Regions from separate parts of the Comamonas sp. C24C genome, predicted to be linked through region 1. Evidence: riboswitches for the same ligand, from Rfam matches in the RefSeq annotation. Region 1 holds a riboswitch; the other holds the start of a gene.
What was found. A riboswitch is a leader RNA that binds a small molecule or an ion and turns the genes downstream of it on or off. The one in region 1 is predicted to bind cobalamin.
Positions count from the first base shown of each region.

Region 2: another riboswitch for cobalamin. It lies ahead of ACLBXN_RS18090 (ABC transporter substrate-binding protein); the one in region 1 lies ahead of ACLBXN_RS06465 (nitrite reductase).

Region 1 is NZ_JBKFBC010000002.1:595,716-610,967, forward strand. It holds gene ACLBXN_RS06400 (TonB-dependent receptor) at 1-786, opposite strand, end outside; gene ACLBXN_RS06405 (TonB-dependent siderophore receptor) at 895-3,339, opposite strand; gene ACLBXN_RS06410 (FecR domain-containing protein) at 3,616-4,581, opposite strand; gene ACLBXN_RS06415 (sigma-70 family RNA polymerase sigma factor) at 4,578-5,054, opposite strand; gene ACLBXN_RS06420 (LysR family transcriptional regulator) at 5,559-6,566, shown strand; gene cobF (precorrin-6A synthase (deacetylating)) at 6,685-7,443, opposite strand; gene cobM (precorrin-4 C(11)-methyltransferase) at 7,443-8,237, opposite strand; gene ACLBXN_RS06435 (cobalamin biosynthesis protein) at 8,234-8,677, opposite strand; gene cbiT (precorrin-6Y C5,15-methyltransferase (decarboxylating) subunit CbiT) at 8,674-9,870, opposite strand; gene ACLBXN_RS06445 (cobalt-precorrin-6A reductase) at 9,863-10,618, shown strand; gene cobJ (precorrin-3B C(17)-methyltransferase) at 10,650-11,438, opposite strand; gene cobI (precorrin-2 C(20)-methyltransferase) at 11,464-12,204, opposite strand; gene ACLBXN_RS06460 (precorrin-8X methylmutase) at 12,216-12,845, opposite strand; gene ACLBXN_RS06465 (nitrite reductase) at 12,829-14,100, opposite strand; cobalamin riboswitch at 14,299-14,537, opposite strand; gene ACLBXN_RS06470 (vWA domain-containing protein) at 14,709-15,252, opposite strand, start outside.
Region 2 is NZ_JBKFBC010000010.1:84,771-100,022, forward strand. It holds gene ACLBXN_RS18030 (retention module-containing protein) at 1-1,463, shown strand, start outside; gene ACLBXN_RS18035 (transglutaminase-like cysteine peptidase) at 1,695-2,423, shown strand; gene ACLBXN_RS18040 (LapD/MoxY N-terminal periplasmic domain-containing protein) at 2,489-4,474, shown strand; gene ACLBXN_RS18045 (bile acid:sodium symporter family protein) at 4,535-5,524, opposite strand; gene ACLBXN_RS18050 (LysR family transcriptional regulator) at 5,644-6,576, shown strand; gene ACLBXN_RS18055 (hypothetical protein) at 6,581-6,898, opposite strand; gene infA (translation initiation factor IF-1) at 7,595-7,858, opposite strand; gene ACLBXN_RS18065 (hypothetical protein) at 7,882-8,100, opposite strand; gene ACLBXN_RS18070 (OprD family outer membrane porin) at 9,069-10,457, opposite strand; gene ACLBXN_RS18075 (pseudoazurin) at 10,447-10,926, opposite strand; gene ACLBXN_RS18080 (ABC transporter ATP-binding protein) at 10,942-11,745, opposite strand; gene ACLBXN_RS18085 (FecCD family ABC transporter permease) at 11,742-12,818, opposite strand; gene ACLBXN_RS18090 (ABC transporter substrate-binding protein) at 12,872-13,807, opposite strand; cobalamin riboswitch at 14,011-14,236, opposite strand; gene ACLBXN_RS18095 (GNAT family N-acetyltransferase) at 14,203-14,799, shown strand; gene ACLBXN_RS18100 (DUF1624 domain-containing protein) at 14,948-15,252, shown strand, end outside.

The sequences.
Region 1 (15,252 bases):
GGTCTTGCCGTTGGTGGAGAGCGCATCGAGGGACCAGCGCAGTTTCTGGCCCGCATAGTCCAGGCCCAGCGATCCCAGGCCCAGACGCTGGCGACCGCCGTCGATATTGCCCTCACCGTTGCGCCATACACCGTTGACCCGCACCCCCCACTGATTGTCCTCGCCAAAGCGGCGCCCCACATCCAGATGGGTGCCGAACTGGGCCTTGCCCATATAGGTGCCAGTCAGGCGCGTCAGCGGCGCATCGCCGGCACGCTTGGTGACCAGATTGATGTTGCCGCCCACGCTGCCACTGGGGCCCACGCCATTTGTCAGCGAGCCCGGGCCTTTGAGTACTTCCACCCGCTCGATCATCTCCAGCGGCACGCGTGTGGAGGGAACGAGGCCGTAGAGGCCGTTCATGGAGACGTCACGCATGCCGACGGTAAAGCCGCGGATCTGAAAGTCTTCTCCATAGCCGCCGCGGGCCTGAAGGGTGCGAACCGAAGCGTCGCTCATTACCACGTCGGAGATATTGAGCGCCTGTTGATTCTCGATCAGCTCCGAGGTGTAGTTGGTCGTGCTGAACGGCACATTCATCAGGTCGGTGCGGCCCAGAATGCCCAGGTCGCCGCCGCGGGCCAGCTGTCCGCCCGAGTAGGTTTTCTGCAGGCCGCCGATGGCTTCAGCCTGGTCAGCCACGACCACTTCCTGAAGGGCGGCGTCGCCGCTAGCGGTCTGGGCCGCCACGCCGAAGGAGGCCACGGCCATGCCGGTCCCCAGGCATTGGCCAAGGAGCCTGACCAAGGGTTGTAGTGCAAAACGCGAATGAGCGGAGGAAGAGCGATTTTTCATGAACTTCAAGTCGGAGGTGATGCGGAAAGGAAACAGGAAAGGCGTGGCCGGTGATCGGCTTCAGAAGTTCGCGCGCAGCGACAGCGTGACCTTGCGTGGCTCGCCGTAGTAGTTGTTGAAATACGTGCTGTTGGGCGAAAACTTGGCGTAATAGACTTTGTCGAACAGGTTGTTGACGTTGAGTTGCAGGGTGTAGGTCGGGTTCAGGCGATACACGAGCAAGGCGTCAAAAAGTGCGTAACCACCCTGGCGGGTGGTTAGGTTGCCAACGCTGGTGTAGGTATCGCTCTGCAGCCGCACTCCTGCCCCCACTGTCCAGCCCTGCCATGGGCCGCTGAGCCGGTGACTGGTATGCAGACGCAAGCTATGTCGCGGGTCCGCCGGGCGCAGAGGCTGGCCGACCAGGGCCGCCGTCTCGTCGCGCAGATACTGGGTGCTGGTGTAGGTATAGCTGGCCATTAGCTGCCAGCCCGGTCTTGGTTCGCCGCTCAGCTCGGCCTCCCAGCCCCGGCTGCGGCTTTTGCCACCGGCCAGATAGCAGCGGCCTGCTAGGTAGTAAGGAACGCAGGGCATGGCCGAGCTGCTGTCTTCCATGGCGTCGCCGAGAAACTGGATGTGGAATGCCGACAACGACCCCCGCAGCCGCCCGTCCAGGAATTCAGTCTTGAGTCCGGCTTCCAGGTCCTGGCCGCGGATGGGCGCCAGCAGGCTGCCGGCGCTGGTTTTCTTGTTCTGGGGGCTGAAAATCCTGCTGTAGCTGAGATAGGCATTGGTGTGATCCGACAGCTTGTGGATCAGGCCTGCATAGGGCGTGAGCTCATGCTGCACGCCATAGCTGCTTGCTGGCGTGGCAGGCTCGCGATAGTTCCACCAGCTCAGACGCGTGCCGAGCACGGCGCTGACCGAGTCGGTCAGCGACAGCAGCGCTCTGGCGAAGCCGCCATGTTGGTGCACCTGCGACATGGGTGCAGAGTAGGCATTGCCGTTGCCTACGGTATAGAAGGGCTCCGGGTAGCTGGTATAGGGGTTCCAGCTGCGGATATCCACGCCATAGAGCGGGCTGATGCCCCAGTGACCGGAGGTCCCAATCGCGCGCACCCTTTGCAGGTCCACGCCCAATGCCAGTTCATGCCTTCGTCCCAGCACCTCCAGGGGGCCGGTTGCCTGCAAGCTCCAGGTGCTTTGGCTGCTGGCCTCGCCGTCGTAGATGGAGGTGTTGACATCCACCAGAAAGGGGTTGGTGGTGCTGGCGCTGGAAAACGAGGTCTGCTTGAAGCCCGCTGAATGAAACTGGGTACGCGCTGCCTGCGCCTTGAGCTTCCAGCCGTTTCCCAGGGCATGATCCAGCTCGATGAAGGCCTGCCGGTTGCGCCGATTCCAGGTATTCCAGGCAGCTCCAAGATAGGTGCTGCGCGGCAGATCAAGCTGGCTGCCGTCCAGGGCGGCAGGCAGTCCTCCCCAGGAGCCCGTGGCTTCCAGCTCGGTGTGCTGCACGCTGGCGGTCAGCAATGTCCGGGGTCCGAGATCCGCCTCCAGCACGGCATAGAGGCTTTTTCGGTTCTCGTGACGTGCTGTCTGGAAGGAAGCCTTGTCATCGGCCAGTGCCACCAGGCGGCCCCGCAGGGTGCCGGCCGCGTTGAGCGAACCAGACAGGTCGGCTTCCTGTCGTCGCCTGTTCCAGGAGCCCAGAGTCAGGGCTGCAGATCCCTGGAAATCCGGCGTGGGGCGTTTGCGCACCATGTTCACCACGGCTGAAGGGTTGCCAGCGCCACGCAGCAGGCCGGATGCGCCGCGCAAAACTTCCACGCGGTCGAGCATGGCCGTGTCTGGCTGAATGAAGGTCGGGGCTGAAGTGACCTGGTTGATGCTCAGTCCGTCGATCTGCAGCGAGTCAATCTGATAGCCGCGCGCATAGTAGTTGATGCGCTCGCTGTCGATGTAGTCCACTGTCACGCCGGCGGTGTTGCTCATCACCGCGTGCAGGTCGGGCAGGGCCTGGTCATCGAGCCATTGGCGGGTGAGCACGGTAACGGGCTGGGGAATGTCGCTCACCAGCTGCTGTCCGACGTTGCCGGTGACTCGCGCCGCTGCATAGCTGCCGGAGTTCTCGGTCGTTGCGCTGATCTCTGCCTTGGCGCTGACCGTGACAGTCTCAAGCAAAGGTGCCCCTGCCGCTCCCTTGGGAGTCAGGGCGCGCAGGGTATAGACGCCGCTGGACTCGCGCACGGCTTGAAGCTCAGTGCCTTCAAGCAACCGGGCAAAGCCGTCCTCGACAGCGTAGGAGCCGTGGAGACCTGCAGAGTGGCGCTGGCCAGTCTGGGCCGCATCAAAGGACAGGGCCACGCCAGCCTGGTTGGCATAGCGGGCGATGACCTCCGAGAGAGGGCCGGGGGCAATGGCAAAGCTGCGGGCCCCTGTTCGCGCATCGATGGTCGGCTGTGGCTGGGCGGATGCCGGGGTGACTGCCAGGGCTGTCGCTGCAAGAAGCAGCCAGGCCAGCAGCAATTCTGTCTGGCGGCGAAAAACGCGGGATGCTGGCCTATGCGGCACATGCCGCAAGACGGCAGGAAGGCCGTGCTGTGGCAGTGAGACAGGAGGGCGGAGCATGGCGTCGAAGAAAATGAATGAGGTTTCCTCGTATGCCGAACAAGCCTTGCCAATCCTGCAACTGCTTTGGCATTTTTTTCAATGCATTCGCTTGCTGATAAAGCGTATTTGCTCTGAAACGCAATGCTGGAAAGGGATGGGTGCTATGTTTTTATTTTCTGAAATCAACAGCACTCAGCGCTGCGGATTACGGGCCTCCACGCGAACCCAGTAGCGCGTATGGCTGCGCAGCTGTAGGGGAAAGCGGCTGATCAGTGCAGCCAGGGCGCGGTCTGTGTCATCGATGGGAAAGGCGCCTGAGACCCTGAGCTGCGCGACTTCAGGTGAGCATCCCAGGTAGCCCTTGCGATAGCGCGACAGCTCGGCAATCAGCTCGCCCAGCGCAATGTCCACCGCCACCACTCCACCTTCGTGCCAACTGGCGCCGAATGGATCGGCCCTGGTCGCGGATCGCGTGGCGCCGGCCGTGAACCAGGTCTGCTCGCCTGCACGCAGCTCCTGAGGGTCTGCTGCTGCGGGAAGCACGCGAACTGCCTTTTCCTCCACCTGAACATGGCTTTGCCCACTGTCATCCAGGCGCACCATGAAACGTGTTCCCAGTGCCAGGACTCTGCCCTGAGGGGTCTGGACGCTGAAGGGACGCCCCTGAGAGTCGGGGTGGGTGCTGATCAGTATGCGGCCGCTGTGCAGGCGAAGCAGACGTTCGCGGTCGTTGAAGTCCACATCCACGCTGCTGGACGTGTCCAGCGCCAGCAGGGAGCCGTCGGGCAAGCTGATGTCAAGACGCTCGCCCGTGCCTGTGCGATGGGTGGCTTGCCACTGCTGCCAGGGCAGGCCTTGCCAGCCCATCCAGGCAGTGGTGCCGGCCCCGAGGCCGATCACCAGACTTCTCATTACCGTGCGCCGTGTCCGGCTTGCAGGCTTGCCCAGTGCCTGGCTGGCCAGCGAGGGAGGCAGGGTGGCGAGTTGAGCGCTGACGGACTGAACCCGCTGCCAGGCGCGCTGGTGGGCCGGGTCTGCCGCATGCCACTGCTGCCAGGCCTGCCGGGCATTGTCCGGGGCCGATGGATCTCTCAGGCGTACGTGCCATGCGGCCGCTTCATGCAGGGCCAGGCGTTCGATGTCGTCGGCGGGCCTCATGCAAGAACCAGGCAGCAATGTTCCATGGCGCGAGTGAGATAGTTGCTGACCGTGCGCAGCGAGATGCCCAGGCGTTCGGCGATCTCGGGGTAACTCAGTTCCTCGAACTGGGCCAGCACGAAGGCCTCGCGAACCTTGGGCGGAAGTTCCTGCAGCATGCGGTCCACATCCAGCAAGGTCTGCTGGATGATGGCCTGCTCCTCGGTGGACGGGGCGAATTCGGGTGGCACCGTGGCGAGGTAGTCGAGGTAGGATTGCTCCAGCGAGCGGCGACGGAACAGATCTGCTGCCAGGCCTTTTGCAATGGTGGCCAGATAGCGCCGTGGTTCCCGTATCTGCTCCTGCGGCATGGGGGAGCGCAACAGGCGCACAAAGGTGTCCTGTGCCAGATCTGCCGCATCTTCTCGATTGGAAAGCCGCTTGCGCAGCAGGCTTTGCAGCCAGGGGTGGTGGTCTTGGTAGAGGCTATGCACAGAAAAGACGTGGCATAAGCAAGCAAGAAAGGCCACGGAGTCATGTTTTGAGAATGGTTATCATTATCTTGCATGTGGGCCGGATTTCCATTTTGGCTTTTACTTAGTGGTGTTTTTCCAAGGGTCGTGCTCTACAGGGGGCCGGCCAGGATCGCCCGAAGCCGTTCACCGGCAATGCTGCTATATGCCTCGATCCGGACTGCAAGTGCCCCGTTTGCATGTCACGGCGTATGACGGCGTATCTTGACGGGTCAGAAGTCATGACGCGGCATCAGGAGACGGGTCAATTGCCGCGACAATGCGGTGGTGCGGCGTTTCCTCCGACCGCTCGGGCCTGAGGGCATGCACCGGTAGAGGCGTGCAAGCTATCCGACTCACGGTCATTCCGACGCTTGATGCAGGAGGCCCGCTTTCGGCGAGCGGGCGGGCGAGTCTGGCGCTCGCGCTGGCGAGATTTCAAGGCTTGCCGAACTTTGTTGAAACGATCTGACACCCGTTGGAATCATGGCTGCTGACTCTTCTTTTTCTCAGAGGCAGGCTGGTGCAGGGGCTGCAAGCCCCGAGGGCCGGTTGCTCTTTTCCCGTATGGTCAAGCAGGTGCGGTTGCGTCAGTTGCAGCTTTTGCTGGCTTTGCAGCAATGTGGCTCGGTCATGCAGGCGGCAGTGGAATTGAACATGAGTCAGTCGGCGGCGACCCAGGCCCTGGCCGAGCTGGAGCGGGTACTGGACATCAAGCTCTTCGAGCGCCATGCACGCGGCATACGGCCCACAGTGGCAGGCCAGGCCTTGATCGATGCAGCACGCGGCATGCTGGTGGGATTGCAGGAGGTGTCCGAATCGTTGGCCTCCATCCGGCGCGGGGCTTCGGCGGCTTTGCGTCTTGGAGCCATTCCGGCAGCTGCGCTTTCGGTGCTGTCCCAGCTGCTGCCGCGCTTTTACGAGGCACACCCGCAGGTCTATGTGGATGTGCATGAGGACGGCAGCGCCCCGTTGCTGTCGCAGCTCATGGCTTCGGGCCTCGATGTGGTGTTCTGTCGCCAGCCCCAGCTTTTGCCGGTGGAGTTTTCCTTCGAGCCGCTGCTGCTGGATGCGGCCGTGGTGATTGCGGATGCAGATCATCCTCTCGTCGGGCGTCGCGATGTGCCGCTGCCTGCCTTGAGGGGCGCGCGCTGGGTGCTGCCAAGCTTTGGCATCGCGGTGCGCCATATCGTGGAGACCGAGGTACTGCCCGTGCTGGAGGATGCCTCCTGGTTTCCGGCCTCCACCGTGTCCCTGCCCGTGCTGGAGGGCCTGCTCACCCAGCCTGGGGCCGTATCGCTGGTACCTCGCAGCATTCTTCCGGGACTGCGTTCGCAGGGACGTGTGCGTGCGTTGGATGTGCGTATCGAAGGGGGCTTGCCGCCGCTGGGCGCGGTGTATCGCACAGACCATGCACCAGTGCTGCTGCAGGAGATGCTCAGGCTCTGGCATCGGCTCAAGCTGCCTCATGCAGTAGCACCGGCATCCGCATAGACGGTTACCGGCAAGCAGCTTGAACGCCCCGGGCTATCGAGACTTTGCAGACATGAAGCGCTTCGTGCGCTGATCGGGTGTGACTGCCAGGCGACAGATGCGCCTTGGCGACCTTAGATCAGTGTGCAGCGACCCTGCGCAGCAGATAGATGTCCATGATCCAGCCGTTTTGCTCACGGGCCTGGGCGCGCCTGCTGGTGATGTCTGGCGCGATGTCGCAAAGCCTGCCATGCATGAGCAATTGCTGGGGCATGCCGAGATAGGCGCCCCAGTAGATGTCGACATCGGTGTCTTGCAGCTGCTCATAGCTGCGTTGACCATCCAGCATCACGACCAGGGTGTCCACCCCGGATGGCCAGCCGTTTTCGCGCAGCTGGCGACCGGTGGTGATCAGAAAGGGTTCGCCGATTTCATTGAGGGCGATGCCGTGGGCACTGCACAGCACCTGCATGGAGGTGATGCCGGGCACGACGCGCACCTGTTCGCGGGCCAGGCCCAGGCGCGAGGCAATGCGCAATGTGCTGTCGTAGAGTGCCGGATCGCCCCAGACGAGCAGGGCCACACGTCCCGAGCGAGCAGGTAGATGGCGCTGAAGACTGGCTTGCCAGCGCCGGGCAATGGCATCGTGCCATTCGTCCACCTGTTGGTCGTAGTCTGATCCCTGCTGGCGGCGTTGGGGCATGTCAAAGTGAGCAATTCGGCTCTCTTCCACGGCCAGGCTTTGCAGCAGCGACAGGCGGACCTGGGCCAGCTCGGCCTTGCTGTCTTCCTTGTGCGGCAGCAGAACCAGGTCGGCGTTGCGAATCGCTTTTTCGGCTTCCCGGGTGAGGTGATCGGGGTTGCCGGTGCCGATGCCGATCAGAAACAGCTCCAGCATCAGGCGCCTTCGGTTCCGCGAGGGAAGCGCGGTTCGTCGCCGCGCGGACGGTAGCGGCGATCGTAGTCATCGGCATAGAGCCGGCTGTTGCCGAAGTCCTGCTGGCTCAGCGTGGCACCGACCAGAATCAGCGCGCTGCGCTGCAGCGGATTGGACTGGGCTGCGCTGGCAATATCTCCGACACGGGTGCGCAGCAGCTGCTCGTCGGGCCATGAGGCACGCCAGACAATGGCGGCAGGGCAGTCTGCGCCGTAATGGCTGGTGAGCTCCTGCTGCACCTGCTCGGCCACATGGACCGACAGATGAATCGCCAGCACGGCTCCGGTCGCCGCGAAGGCGGCCAGGGTCTCGCCCTCGGGCATGCTCGAGGCCCGCCCTGAGGTGCGTGTCAGCACCACCGACTGGCAGGAGCCGGGCAGAGTCAGCTCGGCTTCCAGCGCAGCGGCTGCAGCACTGAAGGCGGGGACGCCGGGCGTGACGGTGTAGGGGATGTCCAGCTCGCGCAGGGCGCGCAGCTGCTCGCCCATGGCGGACCAGATGCTCAGGTCGCCGGAATGCAGGCGCGCCACATCCAGACCTTGCTCGTGCGCGGTCTGGATTTCGGCCACGATGTCCTGCAGCGACATGGGGGCGGTGTTGACGAGACGGGCACCTGCAGGGCAGTGCGCCAGCAGCTCGCTGGGTACCAGCGAGCCTGCGTACAGACACACCGGCGCGGCGGCCAGCAGATCACGCCCGCGAACGGTGATGAGGTCGGCCGCACCGGGGCCGGCTCCGATGAAATGAACGGTCAAGGCAAAACTCCAGGGATCAATGAGGTGGGCAGCGGCAGGCCGGCAATCGCCAGCGTGGCCCGTCGGTCTGCCGAAACGGTGCGCAGCACCAGCAGCCGGCTATGTGCCAGAGCGGCGCCGGCATGCAGGGCCAGGGCTTCTGCAACGCTGCCCGTGGCAAAGCGCTGCTGCAATCTTGGGGAATGCGACGGCGTGGCGATATGTGCAATCGTGCTTTCGGTACAGGTCTTCCAGTCGATATGGCACGGAATCCGGTTCGCCCAATCCTGCAAGGCGTAGGCCGCCGAGGTCTGGCTTCTGGTGCTCAGCAGTGCAAAGGTCCAGTGACAGGGCGCTGAATCCGCGCTTTCGAGTCTCTGGCAGGCCTGGCTCCAGCAGCTTTCGAATGATTGAGGCAGAGCACCGGCTTGAAAGCCCCAGCCCGCGAACAGATGTCTCATTGGCTGCTCCAGACCCACTGCACCAGGGGGCGGGCCGGGGACCAGGAATGCATGCTGCCCAGGCTCTGTGCTTCGCTCCATTGCAACTGATACAGCTGGCCGCCGTGTGTGCGGTGCAGTTCCAGCAGCAGCGCCTGGGTGTGCAGTGCCACGGCATTCACCACCAGCCGCCAAGGCCCGGAAAGGCGCATGCATAGGGCATCGAACAGCTCGGCGCTGAAGCCTCCGCCGACAAAGACGGCCTGCGGCTCTGGCTGCAGACGGGGCAGAGCTGCCAGGGCGTGGTCATGAACCACTTCGATCGCTGCCGCATAGCGCTCGGCATTCTGCGCGATATTGGATGCACGCGCGGCATGCTGCTCCACGCAGATGGCCTGGCCGCCAGCCAGGCACCACTCGACAGCGACCGAGCCCGAGCCCGCACCCAGATCCCAGAGCCACTCGCCTTTTCGCGGTGCCAGCGCTGCCAGCGTCATGGCGCGCACCGGGCTTTTGGTGATCTGCCCGTCATGTGCAAACTCACTGACGGGCAGGCCTGGCACCTGGGGCAGACCTTTTTCGCCGCGCGCTTCGAAAGCCGCAGTCACAGGGGCCTTGGCTGGCTGGGTTGCCAACAGTGAGGCCAGCTCGCGCGCAGTGCCACTGCGGATATCCTGCTGATCGCTGCCTGCCTGCTCCACCAGCCACAGCGGGCTGTCGCCCCAGCCCTGCTGCAGCAGCCACTGCGCCAGAGTGTGAGCGGCCGGGCCGTCACGCAACAGGCAGATAAAGCGCTCGTGAGGCGCCAGCAGAGGCGTCAGGCTGCTCAGGCTGCGAGCATGCAGGCCCAGACAGTGGGTGCGCTCCTGGGACCAGCCCAGTTCGCCTGCAACCCAGGAAAATGTCGAGGCTTGAGGGTAGTTGCGCCACTCGCCCAGCTCCAGGTGCCTGGCCAGCGATGCCCCTGCACCGAAGTGAAACGGATCGCCGGACACCAGCACGGCCACGCCTTGCTGTCCACGCAGCTGTAGCACGGGCTCGACGCTGAAGGGGACGGGCCAGGCCCTGCCGCGCGACCCTGCTTGTGCCAGCGCCAGATGACGCGGACTGCCGAACACAACACTGGCATCATCCAGGGCTCGTCGTGCTGCAGGGCTCAGACCTTCCAGCCCTGATGGATGAATTCCGATAATTGAAAGCCACGGATTGGCCATGACCCAAGTTCTCCTGTTAGGCGGCACTTTCGATGCCTATATGTTGTCCACGCTGCTGCACGAGGCCGGGGTGCAAGCCATCTATTCTTATGCCGGGGCCACCCAGACGCGCCGTACTCCGGCCCTGCCGGTGCGTGTGGGCGGCTTTGGCGGCGTGCAGGGGTTGGTCGATTACCTGAGTGCGCATCACATCACCCATGTCATCGACGCCACCCATCCGTTCGCGGCACAGATGAGTGCCAATGCCATCGTGGCCTGCGCCCAACTGGATCTGCCCTTGCTGTCCATGGAGCGGCCCGCCTGGCAGGCGCAGCCTGGCGACCAATGGCAGCATGTGCCGGATATGGCGGCTGCCGCACAGGCCTTGAGTCGGTCTTTGAAGCGGGTGTTTCTGGCGATAGGGCGCAAGCAGCTGGCGGCCTTTGCGGGCCTGGCCGGTGAGCACCAGTTTGTGCTGCGCGTCATCGACCAGGAGGGCGGTGCCTTGCCGTTGCCGGCTTCCAGCTATGAGCTGATCGTGGCGCGCGGCCCGTTTCGGCTCGCCGATGAGCTGGCGCTGCTCGGGCAGTACCGCGTCGACTGCATCGTCAGCAAGAATGCCGGTGGCGCAGATACCTATGCCAAGATCGAGGCCGCACGGCAACTGGGCATTCCGGTCATCATGGTCGACAGACCGGTACTGGCGCCCCGCACGCAGTGCCAGAGCCCGCAACAGGCCATGGAGTGGCTGGACCGGCAGCGCTGCTGAGCACTTTTGCCCGGCAGGACCTTGCGTGTACTCAGGCATTGTCGCTCACGATGGAAGCTGCGCTGCTGCAGGCTTCATAGCTGCGCGGGGTGTAGACATGCTTGCCCACCTGGCGGGTCTGGCTGTTGCCCACGATCACCACCGTGCGCATATCGGCCATATCGGCCCGTGCATCCTGCAGCTTCACGACCCGCAGCGTCTCATCGGGGCGGCTGACGTTGCGGGCAAAGCAGATCAGGCGCTCGGGCTCGCACTCCTGCTGCAGCACCTGCAGGGCGCGCGAGAAGCCCTCGGGGCGCGAGCGCGAACAGGGGTTGTAGAAGGCCATGGCGAAATCGGCCTGGGCGGCCAGGCGGATGCGGCGCTCGATGATCTTCGCGGGCTTGAGGTTGTCGGACAGGTTGATGGTGCAGAAATCATGTCCCAAGGGGGCCCCCAGGCGGGCTGCTGCTGCCAGCATGGCGGTGATGCCCGGCTGCACATGCACGTCCACGCCTTGCCAGCGGGCATGCTCCTCGGGGCTGGCTTGTTCCAGCGTCTCGAATACGGCACTGGCCATGGCGAACACGCCCGGGTCGCCCGACGAGAGCATCAGCACCTTGCGGCCCTGGGCTGCAAGATTCAAGGCGTTGCGCGCACGTTCCAGCTCCTCACGGTTGTCGCTGGCATGCAGTTGCAGGTGCTCCAGGCCCTGCAGCCGCGCCACATAGGGAAAGTAGCCGAATGCATCGCTGGCGCTGGCAATGCTGTCGCGAACCTGCTGCGTCAGCAGGGCATCATCGCCCGGGCCCAGGCCCAGCACCAGGAGTTGTGGAGGCATTGAGGTCTTGCTCATGTCAGCGCGATCACATGTCATTGGCCGGGCGGCGGCCCTGGCCGTGCACGACGATGATGGCGAAGTAAGGGCAGCGCTCGGGCGCATCGCGCAGCGGCATGACCTGCTGATCGCTCATGGTGCCGTTGATGACCAGCCAGGCACGGTCCAGCTTGCCTTGCTCGTCCAGCAGCCCACGGATGCGTCCCAGATGCCGTCCCACCTTCATGATGACCAGCGCGTCAGAGCGCGCCATATGCTCGCGCAGCGGCGTATCGGGCAAGGTCGCGGGCAGCACGCTCATCACATCGTCACCCCAGGTCATGGGAATGCCGGTGGCATGCCAGCAGCCCACCATGCCGGGGATGCCTGGCAGCACCTCCACCGTGACCTGTTCCGCTTGTCGCAGACGCACATAGAGGTGCATGAAGGAGCCGTAGAAGAACGGATCGCCTTCGCAGAGCACGATCACATCCTCGCTGCGCGTCAGCTCCGTCAACCTGGACTGCCAGTCCTGATAGAAACAGGACAGCTGGGCGATGTAGCGCGGGTCGTCGTGCGGAATCTCCGTGGTCAGCGGATACTCCATCGGGTACTCCGTGACCTCGGCATGCAGCAGGCCGTTGACCAGTTGCCGTGCCTTGCCCGGGTGACCGCGCTTGCGAAAGTAGGCCACATGGCGGGCGTTTCTCAGCAGGCGGTCGGCCTTCACGCTCATCATGTCGGGATCGCCGGGACCCAGTCCCACGCAGAAGATTTTTCCGTGATTCATGGTGACTCTTCCTACTCCACCGTGGTTGCCAGCGCGTTGATGGCGGCAACCGTGATGGCGGAGCCGCCGAGGCGCCCTTGCACAATGGCAAACGGAATCTGTCCCCATTCGCGCAGAGCGTCCTTGGACTCCGCCGCTCCCACAAAGCCGACCGGGCAGCCGACGATGGCGGCCGGGCGCGGGCAATCCGGGTCCTGCAGCATACGGAGCAGATGAAACAGGGCCGTCGGCGCATTGCCGATGGCGACCACGGCGCCGTCCAGATGCTCGCGCCACAGCTCCAGTGCTGCGGCGCTGCGGGTGTTGCCCATGTCGGCGGCCAGCGCTGGCACGCGTGGGTCCTGCAGGGTGCAGATGATGGGGTTTTGGGCCGACAGGCGCTTGCGCGTGATGCCCTCGCTGACCATACGAGCATCGCAGAGCACGGGTGCTCCGCGCTGCAGCGCGGCTTCTGCGGCTTCGGCAAAGGTCGGGGAAAAATGGATATGCGAGGCCAGCTCCACCATGCCGGCTGCGTGAATCATGCGGCAGGCAACCCGCTCTTCCACGGGATTGAAGCGCTTGAGATCGGCCTCGCGGCGGATGATGCTGAACGATTGCCGGTAAATCTCTTCACCGCACTTTTCATAGTTGTAGGTCATTGAGCTGTTGCTGTATATCGTGAGGATCTGGGTCCAGAGGCCGATAGGGAATGGAGGCCCGGACCGATGGTTGTGCTTCGGCGGGGCTGGCGTGCAGCCATATCTGGCCCGCTGTGTCCTGGCTGGCAAATACCAGATTTGTCGCATCGGCAGGCAGGGCACAGAGCTTGGCGCAGCCGCTGATATGAAGGTGCCGGTCTGCCGCCTGCGAGCTGGCGAACTGCAAGGCCATGGACTGGGCCGGGATATGGGCCTGAGGGCAGTTGGGGGCGCCAGTGCAGGCCGAGACCCGCAGGCGCACATCCGTGGACTGGCTGATCCAGTCCCAGGAATCGAGCCGGGCCGGCAGTGAATCCAGGTGCTTGTTCGGCAGCAGCAAAGATTTCCAGGGCGTGACCCGGATCTCTGCCTGTTCGGGCATGAGAGCCGCCAGCTTCTGTATGGCCCATGCGTCCAGGCGCCCCAGCGGGGCGCCCAGCAGCAGGCCGTGAGGGTTGAGCGCTCCGGGCCGCAACGGCCTGGCCGTGGTCTTGTCCTGAGTGCGGGGCTCAAGGTGATGACTGGCCCTGGCGAGTCCGCAGGCCTGAAGGTCGATGGGCGTTGCAAGGCCGCGCAATCGGCCTGCCGCCTGCGCGCTGCGCTCACGGGCAAACCACAGTGCAATCCGTATGGCGGCCTGGACGGCCGCCGGTGCGCTCTCGAAACCATACCAGTCTGCCGACTGGCCCAGGGCAAGCCCATAGCGTCCATCGGCGCAGGCCCATAGCTGAAGGTCTGAGCTCAGGCTTTGGAGGTGGCGCTGCGGATCGTCGACCAGCATGTCGAATTTGCCGGGCAAGGCAGGAATGTCCTGCTGTTGCAGGGCCAGGGGAGTCAGATCACGCGCCGTCGCCACGGAAAGCGCCAGAGCCAGCGCATGGGTGCGATCTCCTCTGGCATAGAACGGCGTGCAATGCACGGCAGGCGCCAGATCTGTCTGTTCATCGGCAGGGGCCAGCCTGGAGGCAACGAGCGCCGCGCGCAGGGCAGGCAGCGCCGATTCGTGCACGCCGCGCAATTGCAGGTTGCCGAGGCGCGTCAGCTCGATCTGGCCCGAGGCGTGGGTTCGCGCGAGCTCGGCCAGTACCAGCCACTGAGCGGCGCTGAGAGACGCGCAGCGAGGGCGCACGCGAACGATCCAGCCGTCCTGTGCCTGCATGGGCTTCCAGGTGCTGGGACACCAGCCGCGAATCTGGATGGTCTCAGGGCTGGACAAGCGTTGCTCCAGGCGACGAGGCCAGGGCACGGCCGGCCCGCTGGGACAAATCTGACTGGCAAATTCCATGCAACATAGGTCATCCACGGTCGGTTTGGCCGATACCCGGGCCAGACAAACAAAATGTGCAGAGGGAAATGAAGAGGTGATGAGCCGCACGCAGGCGTTGGCATATCACAAGCCACATGCAATCCCGCTGCGCCTTGTACACATCAGGCCGGTCTCCGGACTTACAGAGCTCACCTGAGGGTGGCATGTCGATGCGCCTTCCCGCTTTCGCAGTGGCGGCCATGGCCGTGGGCCAGAGCGTGCATCGCCATATATCTGATTACCGTTGCGGGTGCAGTGCAGGATTGATGGGGATTCCATTCACCTGCTTCTCGTTTCACCTCCGCGCGCAGAGCACGCCTTGAGGCACCTGTGGTGGCGCGATCTTACGCGATAACCTGGTGCATACGGCCCAATTCATCGGCCTGGCGGCCGCTTTCCTGCCGCCTGTGGGGTCGCTGAGTATCGATAGGGCGAACAGGGGCAGTGTGATGCCCTGTTGGATGGTTATCAAAATGGATAGCTGCTAGCGCTTGCCTGCTAAGCGGTAGAGGCGATTTTTAGTTGAATTTCAGCGGCAGTCGAAGAGTATCCGGCCAGGCCTTTGCCAGCCTCTCGGCACCACCAAACAGACGCTTGTTCTGGCCCGCAGCGGCTTCACAGTCCACCAGAATCTGCGCCAGGGCAGGTATGGGGCCGCGCTCCAGTTGCAGCACATCGGGGCTACGGAAGTCGCTGATCAGCCACAGGCGGGATGGTTGCCGGGAGTATCTGGCCGCCATCTGCCAGCCTGACTCCAGGGCCTGGGCCAGCGGCGTGCCGCCACCGCCGCGCAGCGGCTCGATCAGATCGGCATTCCAGCGTGGCGCCCGCGTGGGCTCCAGCAGCCAGTGCAGCCGGCCTGCGCCGAAGCACAGCAGGGCCACGGATTCGCGCTGCAGATAGGCCCGGCGCAGCCACTGCAGCAGCAGGCCCTTGGCCTGGGCGAATGCGCCGCTCTCCACCATGGAGGCCGAGCAGTCAAGCAGGAACAGGTGTTGCCTGCGCACCGCTCCCTCGGGCTGGTGCCAGCGCAGATGGGCGGGTGCCAGCGGCAGCCCCTGG
Region 2 (15,252 bases), on a different contig from region 1:
TGCAGGATGGCACTGATACCAATTCGGCCTCCACATCCACCGGTACTGTCTTGGCTGCCAGTGATGTTGCGACAACATCGGTGACAGCGTCCAAGGGACCATATACCTTGGCGGATGCCTTCTCCACCAGCTCTAAAGACGGCACAAGCAAGAGCAATACGACGGAATGGAAGTGGGCCACCCCCGCGAAGGTTGACGCAACTAGCACCGCTGTAAGCGATCAGGACTGGGTGAGCAATGCAGCAACCAAGACCGGCTGGGTTTCCAATGAAACGTTCAGCAATTCGAATAGCAGCGAGTTCCGTGTGATTGGCGGCGCTTTGCAGTTGCGGGATGACTCTGGTTCCAATACTGATACACGACTGCTGACGCCTGTTTACACCACGGGCAATCAGGCAGGGGAGAAGCTGCAGTTCCAAGTGACCGGGTTTGATAACTATACGAATAGTTCTTTTTGGGGCAAAGATTCTGTTACCTGGACACTGTACAAACTCAATAGCGATAACAGCTGGTCTGCGGTTCAGCAGTCAGGTGCTAGTTCTGTGTTGAATCCAGTTACCGGGACTGGTCTGATTACGACCAACGCCTTGGACGCTAACACCGTCTATCGAATCTATATCGATGTCAACGATATGACTCCTAATGGCAGTACTCTGACCGTGTCCGTGGATAACTTCAAAGTCATTGATGTCGTTGCCTTGACTGGGACAGCGGTAAGCGGCAATTTGCTGACCAATGATCATGCCGATAGCAGCTCCACATTGTCCGTGTCGCACGACCATGGCATGAGTTGGAAGACTGCCACGGCATCGGGTGTCGATATTGAGGGCGACTATGGCACGCTGCATATCAGCAAAGATGGCAGTTACACCTATACGCCTTTGACATCGCCTAAGGGGGATATCTACCAGACGCAGCAGGATGTGTTTACCTACAAGGTGCTGGCAGCGGATGGCAGTCATGCCGAGGCCTATCTGACGGTTTCGCTCAATGCGTCCAATGCCTCGGGTACCACGGTAGTTATCTCCGGTACAGCGCCTGCGGATGCCGCCCATGAGATCTATGGAACGCCCAATGGCGATACCTTGCTGGGTTCTGATAGCGATGATTGGTTTATCTGGACCAGCTCGGATCACGGCACGCCGCAAGCACCCGCTCAGGATGTGGTTCAGAACTTTGGCAAGTCAGGCAATGACAAGCTGGTGCTGAATGATTTGCTGGATGGAGAAGAAAAATCCAGCGATTTGAGCAAGTTCCTGAATTTCTCCAAGAGCGGGGCCGATACTGTGCTCAAGGTTTCCCACGATGGGCACTTGGGTGATGCGAATCCTAGCTACGATCAACTGATCACGGTCAAGGGCGTCGATCTCACCGCGGGGCACGCGTTGACCACCACGGCGGATCAGAACGCCTTGATCAAGGAGCTGATCGATCAGGGCAAGCTCAAGATCGATCACACCTGATAGAAGGGCCCCGGTGAGGGCCGGCAGAAGTCTTGAAATATCAAGTCTTCTGCCGCCTTGCCGGGTGTGATCGTCAGGTCGTTTTCAGAGCTTGCATGATTGGTTACATTTGTGAGCGTCGAGTCTTGGTCGTGTTCTTTCGGAACTATCAAGATTCATAGCGGTTATCACAATATTCGCAGGCGTTTCAAGCAGATTCTGTCTTGGGCGCTTGCTCTTCCTGCAACTCGATTGAGCACTTTGCCCAGCCTACTGTTTCCACATTCCGTGGAAAGAACGCAGCATCTGTCGCGCAGAGGCATGCTTTTGTATGGCTCTGCGATTGTCGGGGGCTGGGCGCTGCAGAAGGGCTTTGAAGCCGTTGCGTTGGATTTCGACAGTGAACGGCTGCAGAGCACCATGAAGTCGCGCTACGGCGGTGCCGGTGTGCAGAGGCTGGGGCAGTGGCTGGCGATGCTGCAGGCCCAGAAAGACAGGCCGCTGCAGCAGCAGTTGTCAGCCGTCAATACCTTCTGGAATCGCGCGGTGCTGCAATCGGAAGACAGCATGCTCTGGTCTCAGCCCGACTATTGGGCCACGCCGCTGGAGACGCTGGGCAAGGGAGCGGGAGACTGCGAGGACTATGTGATTGGCAAGTATTTCTCGCTGCAGCGCCTGGGGGTGGCGGTAGAGAAACTGCGCCTGATCTATGTACGCGCGCGCCTGGGGGGCGTGGGCAGTACGCAGAGCATTGCGCATATGGTGCTGGGCTATTACGAGACACCTGCTGCCGAGCCGCTGGTGCTGGACAGCCTGCTGGACAACATCATGCCGGCTAGCCAGCGCAAGGACTTGACTCCCGTGTTCAGCTTCAATGCCCAGGGTGTTTATGTCGCGGGTGCACAGACCACGTCAGTGGATCGAATTACGCGTTGGCGCGATCTGCTGGCGCGCATGAAGCAGGAAGGTTTTTTGCCATGAATGCCATGTTCCGCAGTGCAGGCAGCGAAGACATATTGAATGGTCGACACAGATAAGGCAGCAAGATGTCGTTGTTGAAACAACTTTTGATCAGCGTGACGGTGGCCATTGTGGCCATCTTGATTGGCACCCTGGCGTTCAGCATCGGTGCCGCGCGCCAGTATCTGGATGGGCAGCTGCAGTCCGAGAGCGAGAATGCCGCCTCGTCGCTGGCCTTGTCACTGTCGCAGCCGGCCAATCAGGACCCGGTCACGCAGGAGCTGCTGATGATGGCCTTGTTCGACGGTGGACAGTTCAAGCTGATTCGACTGGCCTCGCCCAAGGGCGAGACCTTGTTCGAGCGCCGGCGCGACAACGGCACAAGCGAGAGTTCTGCCGCTGCAGCTAAGCCCAGGCAAAGCGCTGCTCCACGGTGGTTTGTCGAGATGCTGCCGCTGCGCTCGCCCAAGGCCGAACGTGTGATCAGCGATGGCTGGAAGCAGGTCGGGCAGCTGACGTTGGTGGTGGACGACAGCTATGCCAGCCAGGCGCTCTGGGGCAGCAGCGTGCGTCTGGCGGGTGTGGTCGTGCTGGCCGGGTTGGCCTGGGCTTTCTTTGTGGTCTTGCTGTTTCGCTGGTTCCGCAAGGTCTTGCAGCAGGAGATCTCGGCACAGGTTCAGGCGATTGGCCGCCAGCCGGATGAGGCGGAGTCGGCGCAGCCCGCCAAAGCCGTTGTGGCCGAGCTGGTGCCGGTGCTCAGCGCCATTGCGGATACCCGTGAGCGGGTGCAGGCAACGGCGCTGGAGCAAATGGCACGTATCGAATCGCTGGAGATCGAGGTCAATCGTGATCCGGTCACCCAGCTGCCGAACCGCAAGTATTTCGTCAACGAGTTGCGTCGCGCGCTCAGCGGAGCCGATGGCCTGGCGGCGCATGGCCATGTGATGCTGTTTCGCCAGCGCGATCTGCTGGCCCTGAATGCTCAGATGTCGAGAGCCAGCGCCGATGCCTGGCTGGCGGCCATGGGTGAGCAGGTCAATCAGGTGTTGAAGAGTCATGCCGACTGCAAGGCTCAACTGGCCCGCCTCAATGGCTCGGACTTTGTGGTGCTCATGCCGGCCCTGGCGGGGCCTCAGGCCATGTCGCTGGTGCAACAGATCCGGCAGGTGCTGCTGTCCATGCGCGTGACCTTGAGCAGTGGTCAGTGGTGCCGCTGGAGCTTTGCCTTGACGGACTACTCGGCATCGAGCTCGGTGACTGGCGTGCTTGCACGGCTGGACTACGGTCTGATGCGTGCCGAGAGTTCGGGCCAGGCCGAAGTGGAATATGTGGCCTACGGCGATGATGAGGTGGTGTCCGATCTGGCCGGAGAAACCTTGTGGCGCCAGATGCTGATTGCGGCCCTGGAGGCGCAGGATGCGCTTTCCCTGTCGGTTCAGCCGCTGCAATTCAAGGGCCGAAACGGGATGCAGGAGCGCGGCGAAGCGTCGCTCTCGCTGCGCACGGCTTCCGGCGAGACCTTGATGGGGTCGCTGTTCCTGCCGGTGGCCGTGCGCCTGGGCCTGTCGGCAGAGTTCGATTTGCGAGCGGTGGCCCTTGGGGCGGCGTGGCTTGAGCAAAACGACTGCGAGCTGGTCATTCGAATCTCCTTGCCATCACTGGCCCAGCCCGACTTCCTGGGCCGCCTGCGTGAAGAGCTGAGTGCACAGAAGTGGGAGCATCACCTGTCCCTGCTCTGTCTGGAGCTGGATGCGCATGGACTGACGGCCTATCCCGATGAGGTGGCCGAATTCTGCCGGGCCATGGCATTGGCCGGTGTCGGCGTGGGATTGCGCCGTCTGGATCAGCAGCCCATCGGCCTGACCAAGCTCCACACCTTGCCGCTGCGCTATGTGAAGCTGGGCAGCGAGTTCTCGGAGCAGGCCGCCCAGAGCCCGGGTGCCCTGCATCTGCTGCAAGCCATCGCCGAGACTGCGACAGGACTGGGGATCCAGGTGATGGTCAACGACTCCGTCAATGCGGAGACTGCGCAACTGCTGCACCGGCAAAACGCGTTGACGCTGGCCGTCTGATCTCCAAACCGCAAAAAAAAGGGGCGCATGAGGCGCCCCTTTTTTGTGGGTCATGGGATCCTAATGGGTCGTGGTCTGATCGGCAATCTGGACTCGCCTGGCATAGCGCTGCGCCAGCACCGCGCATACCATGAGCTGGATCTGGTGGAACAGCATCAGCGGCAGCACGATCGCGCCCACGGACGCGGCAGGAAAGAGCACATTGGCCATGGGAATGCCGCTGACCATGCTTTTCTTGGAGCCGCAGAAGACCAGCGTGATCTCGTCTTCCTTGCTGAAGCCCAGGCGACGTGCGCCCCAGGTGGTGATGAAGAGCACGGCGGCCAGCAGAATGCAGCACAGCACGATCAAGCCCAGCAGCGAGGGAATCGGCGTCTGTTTCCACAGGCCGCTGATGACTGCGGCGCTGAAGGCGGCGTAGACCACAAACAGGATGGAGCCCTGGTCCACCAGCTTGATGATGGAAGCGCGACGCTGCAGGAAGCCGCCGATCACGGGGCGCATCAGATGGCCGATGACAAAGGGCAGCAGCAGCGTCATGGCAATCTTGCCAATGGCATGCAATGCATCGCCGCCTTCCGCATTCTTGTGCAGGATCAGACTCACCAGAATCGGCGTGACCAGAATGCCCAGCAAGGTGGAGGCCGATGCGCTGCACACGGCGGCAGGCACGTTGCCGCGCGCCATGGAGGTGAAGGCAATCGCAGATTGCACGGTGGCGGGCAGGGTGCAGAGAAACAGCACGCCGATATACATCTCGGTGGTGACCAGGGGCGAAAGCACCGGACGCAGTGCCAGCCCCAGAACGGGGAACAGCACAAAGGTGGCGATGAAGATCCAGATATGCAGGCGCCAGTGGCCTATGCCTGCCAGGATGGCCTGGCGCGAGAGTTTGGCGCCATGCAGAAAGAACAGCAGGCTGACGATGCCGGTGGTGACAAGTTCCACATATTCAGCCACCTGGCCCGAGGCGGGCAGAAAGCTGGCGAGGATGACGGTGGCAAGCAGTGCCAGCGTGAAGTTATCGGGGAGAAAGCGGGGGCGAGACATATTCTTGAGCTGAAGCCATCCATGCAAGGCACCGGGTCGGTGCGCGATGGCTGCGTATTGGACACGCAATCCATTTAAAAGAGAAATGGATTTATTCGATAGACCTATAATTTTTTGATATGAATATCAGTCTGCGTCAACTGCGTGCCTTTGTGGCAGTGGCCCAAAGCAGCAGTTTCAGCCGCGCCGCCGACGCCCTGGCCCTGACGCAGCCTGCCGTCAGCCGTAATGTGACGGATCTGGAGCAAGCCATGGGTTTGCTGCTGCTGCATCGCACCACGCGTGAGGTGGAGCTGACCGAAGCCGGGCGTCTGTTGCTGGGCAATCTCTCGCGCGTGCTGGAGGATCTGGATGCCTGTCTGCTGGAGGTGCAGGGCCTGGCGACACAGCGCAAGGGCCGGGTCAAGGTGGCCAGCAGTCCCACGCTTTCCGCCCACCTGATGCCGCAATGCATTGCACGTGGCAGGCAGCAGTCGCCGGGCGTCAACATCCAGTTGCTCGATCGCATTCAGAGCGATGTGCTGCTCAGCGTGCGCAGCGGCGAGGTGGATTTTGGCGTGGTGATCGACCCTTCCGAGAAACAGGATCTGCATGCGCAGACCATTCTGGCCGAGCCCTTTTGTCTGGTCTGTCTTTCCTCGCATGGCCTGGCACGCAAGAAAGAGGTGCACTGGGCACAGTTGGCGGGCGAGTCCCTGGTGCTGCTGGACCATGCATCGGGCAGTCGCCGCCTGATCGATGCCGCGCTGCAGGCCCATGGCGCGGCTGCATCGGTGGTCCAGGAGGTGGGGCATACGACCACCATCTACAGCATGGTGCAGCAGGGTCTGGGTCTGAGCGTGGTGCCGCGTCTCGCCATTCCTTCGGCCTGGGCTGCTCAGGCCGCCACTGCCGCAGCGGCTGGCAGTGCGGTCCTGGTCAGCCGTCCCCTGGTGCCCCGGGTGCAGCGCAGCATCATGCTGGTCAAGCGCCAGCAGCGTGAACTATCGCCCGTCGCGCATCTGGTCTGGGATCTGATTGCGGCAGAGGCCGTCAGCCTGCTGGACGAATAGCCGCTCAGGGTCTGAGCACGATGCGCGAATCAATCACCAGCCCCTGCGGTTGCGGAGCGACATAGACCGGCTGGGGCGGGGCGATGTACACGGGCTGGGGCGCATGGTAGGCCGCAGGACGGCTCCTGCACTTGCGCTTTTCCTTGTACTCGCCATTGCTCTTCCACTTGCGCTCCACTTTGCACTGGCCATCCCAGTACTCTTCCTTGTGCTCGCGCTTGTGGTGATGGTGATGATGGCGGTCATGTGCCAGGCTGGTCAGAGGCGTGGCAATCAGCGCCATGGGCAGGCAGATGGAGACAAGAGCAAGGGTTTTCTTCATTCTGGGTAGGGCAGTCCAGGGCTGGAGCCATGGCTGCATCGGTGTTCAAAACGCTGCGAGCATAAGCGCAATGCACCGACGAGACTGTATCAATTCATGAGCGCAATTCGCGCTGTGGCTGTGCCTTGAGCGTGGGTTGCCATTCCATGCTTGTAAAAAATATGAGCACCTTATGCACGAAATACGGGAACTTCAGACTGTTTTCTATCTGAAATGGAGAACTGGAAGGCGGAAGAAGCTATGTATTAAGTAGCTTTTCATCAAAGGCTGTTTTGACGTGGACCGCGGTAGATACGAACCCGTGAATGCCATTGCATCCGGGTCCAGACATTCCTCCCGGGCCGCGGCGCCGGAATGCCTGCAGGCTGGTTCGATGATGGCCCTGATTGCCAGACAGTGCGGCACCATCAGCAGGGCGGTAGCAGCCATGCCATGGGGCGCAGAGTTCTTGGAGGGGGAGTGGGGGTGAGGCCGGTTGCAGCCTTGCTGCTCCGGCTTCCGCATGCCTGAGGGTGTCGGTCAAGGCTGACTGCCGACTCCGGGTGTGATGCAGCATCTGCCGTCCGGTGGCGCGAGCCTGCCTCAAGCGAATTCCGGTGCCAGAGCCCTGATGTTGGCGCGATGCTGCTGCTGAGCGGGCGCTTGCGCAGCGCCGAAGCTGGTGGTAGGGGCCTCCACCAGATCCACTGCTGATGCTTAGTGGCGGCGCTGCTGCGGCGCGGGATTGCTGTTGTTGGAGCGCTCGATGTGACGGAAGGTCAGGCGACCCTTGTTCAGATCGTAGGGAGACATCTCCAGCGTTACCTTGTCGCCTGCCAGCACGCGAATGCGGTGCTTGCGCATCTTGCCGCCGGAGTAGGCAATCAGCTGGTGGCCGTTGTCCAGCGTTACACGAAAACGGGCGTCCGGCAAAACTTCGTCCACTCTGCCTTGCATTTCAATCAATTCTTCTTTGGCCAAAACATTTCCTTTCAACAAAAAGGTCAGTTCAACTGGTTGTCCAGCACCATGCTGCGCCCTTCGGCGAGTGCATATTTGCTGGCCATGTCCGGGGTGTCGAACTGGCGGATAAATCTGAAAATCCGGTCATAGGTTCCGCGTCGGATGGAAACCGCTGCAGCAACCTTGCCGGAGTGAGTAATTTGGGTGAGGGCAGTCACAATGTAGTTGCCGACACGCTCTGTGATTTGTTCTGTGTGCATATCGAGTCAACGGGCGGCACGAACCCTGAGCAGGGCATGCCGTCCAATGAAAAATGAAGGAATCCGGCTCTGATGAGTCGGGATCAAATAAGCCAGCCCGCTTGCGGGTGGCTCATGCTTCTTGCCAGGGAATGCTCTGGCTGTATGGAGCCGAGCGTGGGCAACGTGAGATCTGCCTGAGAGATGCTGCGCAGGGCAAGTGCCGCGCAGCAATCCAGAGATTATAAAGCATTGCTCTTTTATGCGCAAATCGTAATGAGTCGCGGCGCTGGCAGAGATGGTCCTCGGGCGGCCGGCCCTTGCGCATCGCGCGGCTGAAAGGCTGCACAGGGTGATCTATGGAGGTTAAAGCGCTCTTGGCACCCAGGTGGGAGTGGACTGCAAGACCGCAGCAGCGCTTGCTGCAGAGCTGAGAGGCTTGATCGTGGAAAAAAGGCTTGGCTAATAGGAGAGGGCCGCTGGCTAGCTAAAACGCTGCAGGCCCGTGCCTGTCAGCGCCCCACGATGAAGAGGCGGTACAGCGATTCGCTGCACCATGGGATGAATCATAAACGCAATTGAGAATCGTTCTCAAATAACCCTTTGAAATTGAGGACTAAGGGCTGATGAAGTGAAGGCCAAAGAGCCTGCCATGAACGCCGAGACCAAGGCATGCAGGCCGGCAAGAGAGGGCGACAGACGGAACGCGGCAGAGTGCCAGACAGCCAGAGTCAGGCCGGCGTGATCAATATTGCGGGTGCCTTTGCAAGAGGGCGGCTTGTGCAGGCTGCCGCTAATGGGTTGAGATCTTTGCCATCTGGCTGTCACATTTCAAAGGCAAGATGCGTAGCGCTGGGTTCTGGTTGTAGCACTGAAAGATGGCTTGACCCCTGGCGCCAATTCCAAAGCCTCGGCCTCAGTGCCGGGGCTTTTTGCTTGCCCGAAAACGCAGTCACAACGAATTGCTGGATTGCCGGGCTTGTCCCGGTCTACAGGATCTTGAACGGCAATTCCGCCTGCAGCCGAAGCTGATTCATATTGGCCTCGCCCTGGGCCTTGTTGGTGCGATGCACGCCGTAGCGCAGCTGCAAATTCAGATGCTTCGCCACCCCATGCTGCACCGTGTATCTGAGCAGAAGGTCGCGTTCCCAGTGCTTGCCCTGGGTTCCCGAATAGCCAAGGTAGCTGGCATACACGGCATTGAGACGGCTGTTGTCGATTCCGGAGCCTTTGGTGTAGGCAACGCCCGCGCTCAACCCCGGGGTGGCGATGGAACTCAGGTCCACATCGTATTTGAGTTGCCAGGACGCTTCGCGCGGGCCGTTGAAGTCGGACAGCTGCATGGCGTTCTCCAACCAGATGGAGCCGCGGTTCACATAGTCGAACGGATTGTTGCCGGTGACCTTCTGGTAGCCGAGGCCGAATCTGTGAGCGCCTGCGACGTAGCTGCTCATCAGGCTCCAGGTGGTGGTGTCAATCTCGCCAGACCTGGCCCTTCCGGTATCGGTGCTGCGATAGAGGTTCAGATTGAACGACAGCGCACGCTTGTCTGACAGAGGAAGCTTGTAGAAACTTCCGAGGTACGCGGTGTTCCAGTTATCCGCGTATTGTCCGTAGTAGCTGCTCAGCGTCAGGTTTGGAACGGGAGTGTTCCATGCTGCGCCTACAAAGCTGAAGGAGCCGCTGGTTACGCCCGAATAGTTGCCCAGCAAGTCGGCACCGTTCTTGCGCGCATTGCGGTCGGCCCAGCCGGTAAATCGCCCGGCCTGCAGCGTGAGTGTGGGAATGTCTCTGCTGATGACTTGCCAGCCCCGATTGCTTTCAGGCAGCAATCGGGTATCGGACGAACTGAAGATCGGTGTCTTGGTCCGCATCTCGCCCACTTTCAGTTCCGTGGAAGAGATTCGAGCTTTCAGTGCAGCGCCGGCACGACCAAAGCTATCTGCAATTTCTTGCCCATCCTTGGCCACGTAGCGAGGCGTTGCCCGTGCATGCTCGGCCTGCGTCCCCAGATTGACGGCGCCATAGGCATGTGCATCGAGCCCCAGACCCAGAACGCCCTGCGTGTAGCCCGATTCGTAATTGAGCATCAGGCCGTAAGCCGATTCTCGGGCCAGTGTCTGACCTCTTTGTCCGCTGGCCGCACGAAAGCTGCTTGCTTTCTGGTAGTTAAGCTGTTCCAGCAGCATGCGGTTTTGCATATGGAGTGCAGCGCCCTCGACAAAGCCTTTGGCGTCATCTTGTGCTCCGGCAACAGCGCCACCACTGGCGCATAGCATGACGGCGCTCAGTGCAGAAAGACGAAAAACACGGGCTCTCATCGGATGGATCTTTTCAGTGGCGGCTGCAGGCTCGATGCGCCGGATTTCATTGGCCATGGCGTGGCTCTCTGGATGTTCGAGCTGCGGTCTGGGCGCGTGCAGCGATGTCCTGGAAGCGCTGCCTTGCCTGTTCAGGCACATCATCCGGTACGGATAGCTGGGACAAGGGGCTGTCGCCGACCTGGATCAGCATCACCATGCCCATTGCATAGTGGGGCTGGCACTTGACGCCGTAAAGACCTGGCTCGGTCATGGTGACCGTGATTTCCTGATTGGTCTTGCCTCTGAAGGGCGTCGCGCCTGCCGGCGCCATCCCCGGGATGGATACCGCATCGTGCCCGCTGCTGGTCGCGAGGAACTTGACGCTGTCGCCTGCTGCGATCCTGACGAATTCGGGCTCGTACACCATGGCTCCGTGAGGACCTCGGTTGAGCATCTTGATTTCGACAGTTTCTGCTGCGGCGAAGTGCCCTGACAAACCGCAGGCAAGCAAGGCGGCAATACGGATGGAGCTGGGAGCAGGCATGAGGAACTTTCGGTTTTAGTGACTGGCCGTCGCTTGAAAGCGCAGCACGTGGCTTCCGTCTTCCGGATCCAGCAAGGCGCGCACCTGAACCTGAAAGACTTGCTGCAGCAAATCCGGATTCAGCACCTCCAGGGGCTTGCCCAGCTGAACCAGACGGCCCTGATGCATTACGGCCAGACGGTCGCAGGCCATGGCTTGGTTGAGGTCGTGCAGCGCGACCACCTTGGTGATGGGAAGCTCCCGGATCAGCTGCATCAGCGACAGCTGTTGGTGGATATCGAGGTGGTTGCAGGGTTCGTCAAGCAGCATCAACTGGGGCTGTTGCGCCAGGGCCCGTGCAATATGTGCTCTCTGGCGCTCGCCGCCCGACAAGGTGTTCCAGCGGCTGCCTGCCTTGGAAAGCAGGCCGACATCGCGCAGCGCATCTTTGACGATGCTCAGGTCGGCGGCCGACAAAGGAGCCAGCGCAGACAGCCAGGGCGTTCGCCCGAGCTCCACGGCCTCGGCCACGGTGATGGCATCGAGGGTGTCGGCGTCCTGCGCCACCAAGGCCAGCCGGCGCGCCACGGCGCGCCTTGGCAGACGCCGCAGTGCCTGTCCCCCCAGCAGCACCTCGCCCGAGCTGGGCTTGAGCACACCGGATAGCAGTCGCAGCAGGCTGGATTTGCCCGAGCCGTTAGGCCCTATGAGTCCCAGCATTTCACCCGGCTGCACTTGCAGGCAGACCTGCTGGACAATGGCTGTGCCACGCGTCTTCCAGCTGATATCACATGCTTCAAGCGCGACCATGTCCGGCTTGGCGAGGGTGTCAGGCGTCATGCATGACCTCTTCTGCCTCTAAGCAAAATGCCGGCAAACACCGGCGCGCCGACCAGGGCGGTGATGACGCCAATGGGCAGAACCTGTCCCTTGATCAGGGTGCGTGAAACCACATCGGCGGCAATCAGGAAGATGGCTCCGATCAAGGCGCTGGCCGGGATCAGGCGCCCATGGCGCACGCCAACCAGCAGACGGGCCGCATGAGGAATCACCAAGCCCACGAAGCCAATCGCTCCGACCACGGAAACCATGACGGCTGTCATCAAGGCAGCTGCCAGCAGCAGGGTCAGCTGCACGCGACGCACGGGCACTCCCAGTGCCGCGGCCGATTCGCTGCCGAAGGTGAATGCATCCAGAGAGCGGGCATGCATCAGACACACCAGCACTCCTGCCATAGCCACCGCTGCCGTCAAAACCGTATCGGGCCAGCGCACGCCACTCAGATTGCCGAGCAGCCAGAACATGATGCCGCGCGCCTGCTCGGCACTGCCGGACTTGGTGATGATTAACGATGTCAGCGCATTGAACAGTTGCGAGCCCGCAATGCCGGCCAGCACGATTTGCCCGCCATTACGCAGGCCGCCATTGCCAGCGGCATGGGCCAGCAAGGCCACCAGGGCAAATGCGCAAACCGCTCCGAGGAAAGCCCCGGTGCTCATCGAGACCAAGCCCGCCCCCAGGCCGGCGACCGAAACCAGCACGGCTCCCGTGGAAGCACCTGCTGAAATGCCCAGCAGGTAGGGCTCGGCCAAGGCATTGCGCAGCAGGGACTGCAGAACAACGCCGCAGACGGCCAGCCCGGCCCCGCAGCTGGCTGCGACCAGGGCTCTGCTCAGGCGGTAATTCCAGACAATGCCCGCATTGATGGGGTCTATGACGTAGCTGGTGCCCAGCATTTGATTTGCGAGCACCTGGTACACGATGCGCGCGGAGATATCGGTCTCGCCAATCGCTATGCCGGACACGATGGCCAGCAGCAGCAAGGCCGCTGTTGCGGCCCCAAGCAGGGCGGCGCGCAGCAGCCGGCCTGCCGGTAGAAGCGGTCTGGAAAGGCTCTGCGTGTAGGTATTCATGGCTCAGCGGCCGGGCAAGGTGCGCCGGCATGCGGACTTCGTTGATGCCTGGCTTATTTGGCGAGGCCTTCGATCTTCAGCACCGCATTGGCAATCTGCTCCATGCCGTCCACCTGGCGGATGGAGCCTTGCAGGGCGTCGGCGTCCACGATCACGATGCGGCCGTTCTTGACGGCATCCATGTGCTGGGTGACGGGATCCTTCTTGAGGAAGTCCAGCTTTTTCTGATAGTCGTCTGCAGGAAAGCGGCGACGGTCCATGCGGGCAACGATCAAAATCGAGGGATTGGTCCTGGCAATCGTCTCCCAGCCCACGGTCGGCCACTCCTCTGCGGATGTGATGACGTTGCGCAAGCCCAGAGCTTGCATCATGTAGCCGGCCACGCCGTTCTTGCCGGCCATATAGGGGTCGGCGGCCAGGTCTGCGCTGGAGAACCACAGTGCGGCAGACAGGTTCTGGAGCCCGGAGGATTTGACCTTGGCCACGGCCTGGGTCTGGCGATTGCTCAGCTCTTTGACCAGGCTTTCGCCGCGGTCCTCGACATCAAAGGCCTGGGCCAGCTGGCGAATGCTTTTGTACAGGGCTTTCACGTCGTAGCTGGCAGTACGCGTGCCGTCCGATCCCACGAGATTGTTCTTGCCTTCGCAGTCGGCTGGCATGGCATAGGTGGCGATGCGCAGATCATGGAATTGCTCGCGCGTGCCCACCACGCCATCCTTGCCCACCATCCATTCAAATTGCGAAACCACCAAGGCGGGGCGCTTGCCGAGGACCGACTCGAAGCTGGGAATGTTGTCGGACAGGCGTGGCACCTTGTCGTTGACGGCCTTGAAGCGGGGCTGTACCGGGTTGAACCAGAGCGCTGTTCCGACAACCTTGTCGCCCAGGCCGAGGGCATAAAGCATTTCGGTGCCGGCCTGACCTATGGTGACCACCGAGGTGGGCGCCTTGTCGAGAGTGAGGGTGTAGCCGCAGTTTTGCAGCTTCACAGGAAAGTCGGTTGCATGAGCGGAAAATGCGGTAGCGAGCAGGGCAGTGCTGGCAAGGCTTCGAAGCAGCATCGGAATATCTTTCCAGAAGCGGCGAAAAGCACCTTGGAAGACATAGCAGGACACGCGCCTGAACTTTGCCCTGAGTGGCAGCACGTTAGCGGAGCGATGAAATGCTCACTTCCCGGGCACCCCGCCGGCAATGAATGGTTGGTGCTCTGGCAGGTCTCCTGACTGGCAAATCATCGCTGGCTCATCGCCTTCCCAAACAGATGTTCAGTGGCTGTGTGATGGCTGGCTCATTGCCTACAGTTGCGGGGGCAGTTCCATTTCACGGGCCGGCCCCGAAGGTGCCTGACCACTGGATTCCCTCATGCATTCGTCGCTGCGCACGCATGTTCTTGCGAAACCAAAGTTGCGGTAATGTAGCTGATTTTGTAGCAATCAGTCCCAAGCCAAGACGACGAATGAGCTCGGGTTGCCTCTCCATGCCCCGCTTGCAAGACATTTCCATCCAGCGCGTTCGTGAATTGCATCAGGTTCACAGCTTTTTGCAAAGCGCACGTGTTTCCATGTTCGGCGGGCGCATCGCTTCACTGGAAATTCCCGAGGATCTTCGCCATTTCGAAGAGACCTACCTATCGGGTAGCGGCTGCATGCTGGCGGCTCTCGATGCTGACCAAAGAGTGCAGGCCACGATTGCCTGCCGGGACTATGACGGCAGATTTGCGCAACTGGATTTCGGACCGCAGAAGGTGGTCGAGGTCGTGCGCCTGTTTGTCGCGCCGCAATTCCGGCGCTCAGGCGTGGGGCAGGCGATGCTGGATGTGCTGATGCGCCATGCTCTGGCCCAGCAGGTGCAGGTGCTTTATCTGCACACCCATCCATTCCTGCCGGGAGCTCTTGAGTTTTGGCAAAGGCAGGGCTTTGCGGTGATCGAGCGTGAAGAAGATCCGCTATGGCAGACCGTTCATATGCAGCGTCTCATGTGAAGCTTGAGAGAGCTGTCCAAGGCTCGGGCTGTCGACCGGGTCCTCGACCTGCGCATTGGAAGCGGGCGTGAAATCGAGCATGTCTGCGCCAGACACCGGGTATGAATTGTTATGATATTGATAATTCGATATCAATAAAGCAAGCAACTTGTCCTCTCTGTCTTCTCCACCAGCAAATGCTGGCCGTCTGCAATCGATCGATGCGCTGCGTGGTCTCGTCATGCTGTTCATGTTGCTCGACCATGTCCGTGAAACCTTTTATCTGCATTTGCAGATTCCCGACCCCATGGTGGTGGCGGACACTCCGCCCGGCCTGTTTTTCCCGCGCATGCTGGCCCATTTGTGTGCGCCGGTATTCGTGTTTTTGACGGGCCTGGGGGCCTATCTGTATGCCAGCCGGCATGCCGGTGCTGCTCAGGCGCGCACCGCGTCCGGCTTTTTGTGGCGGCGCGG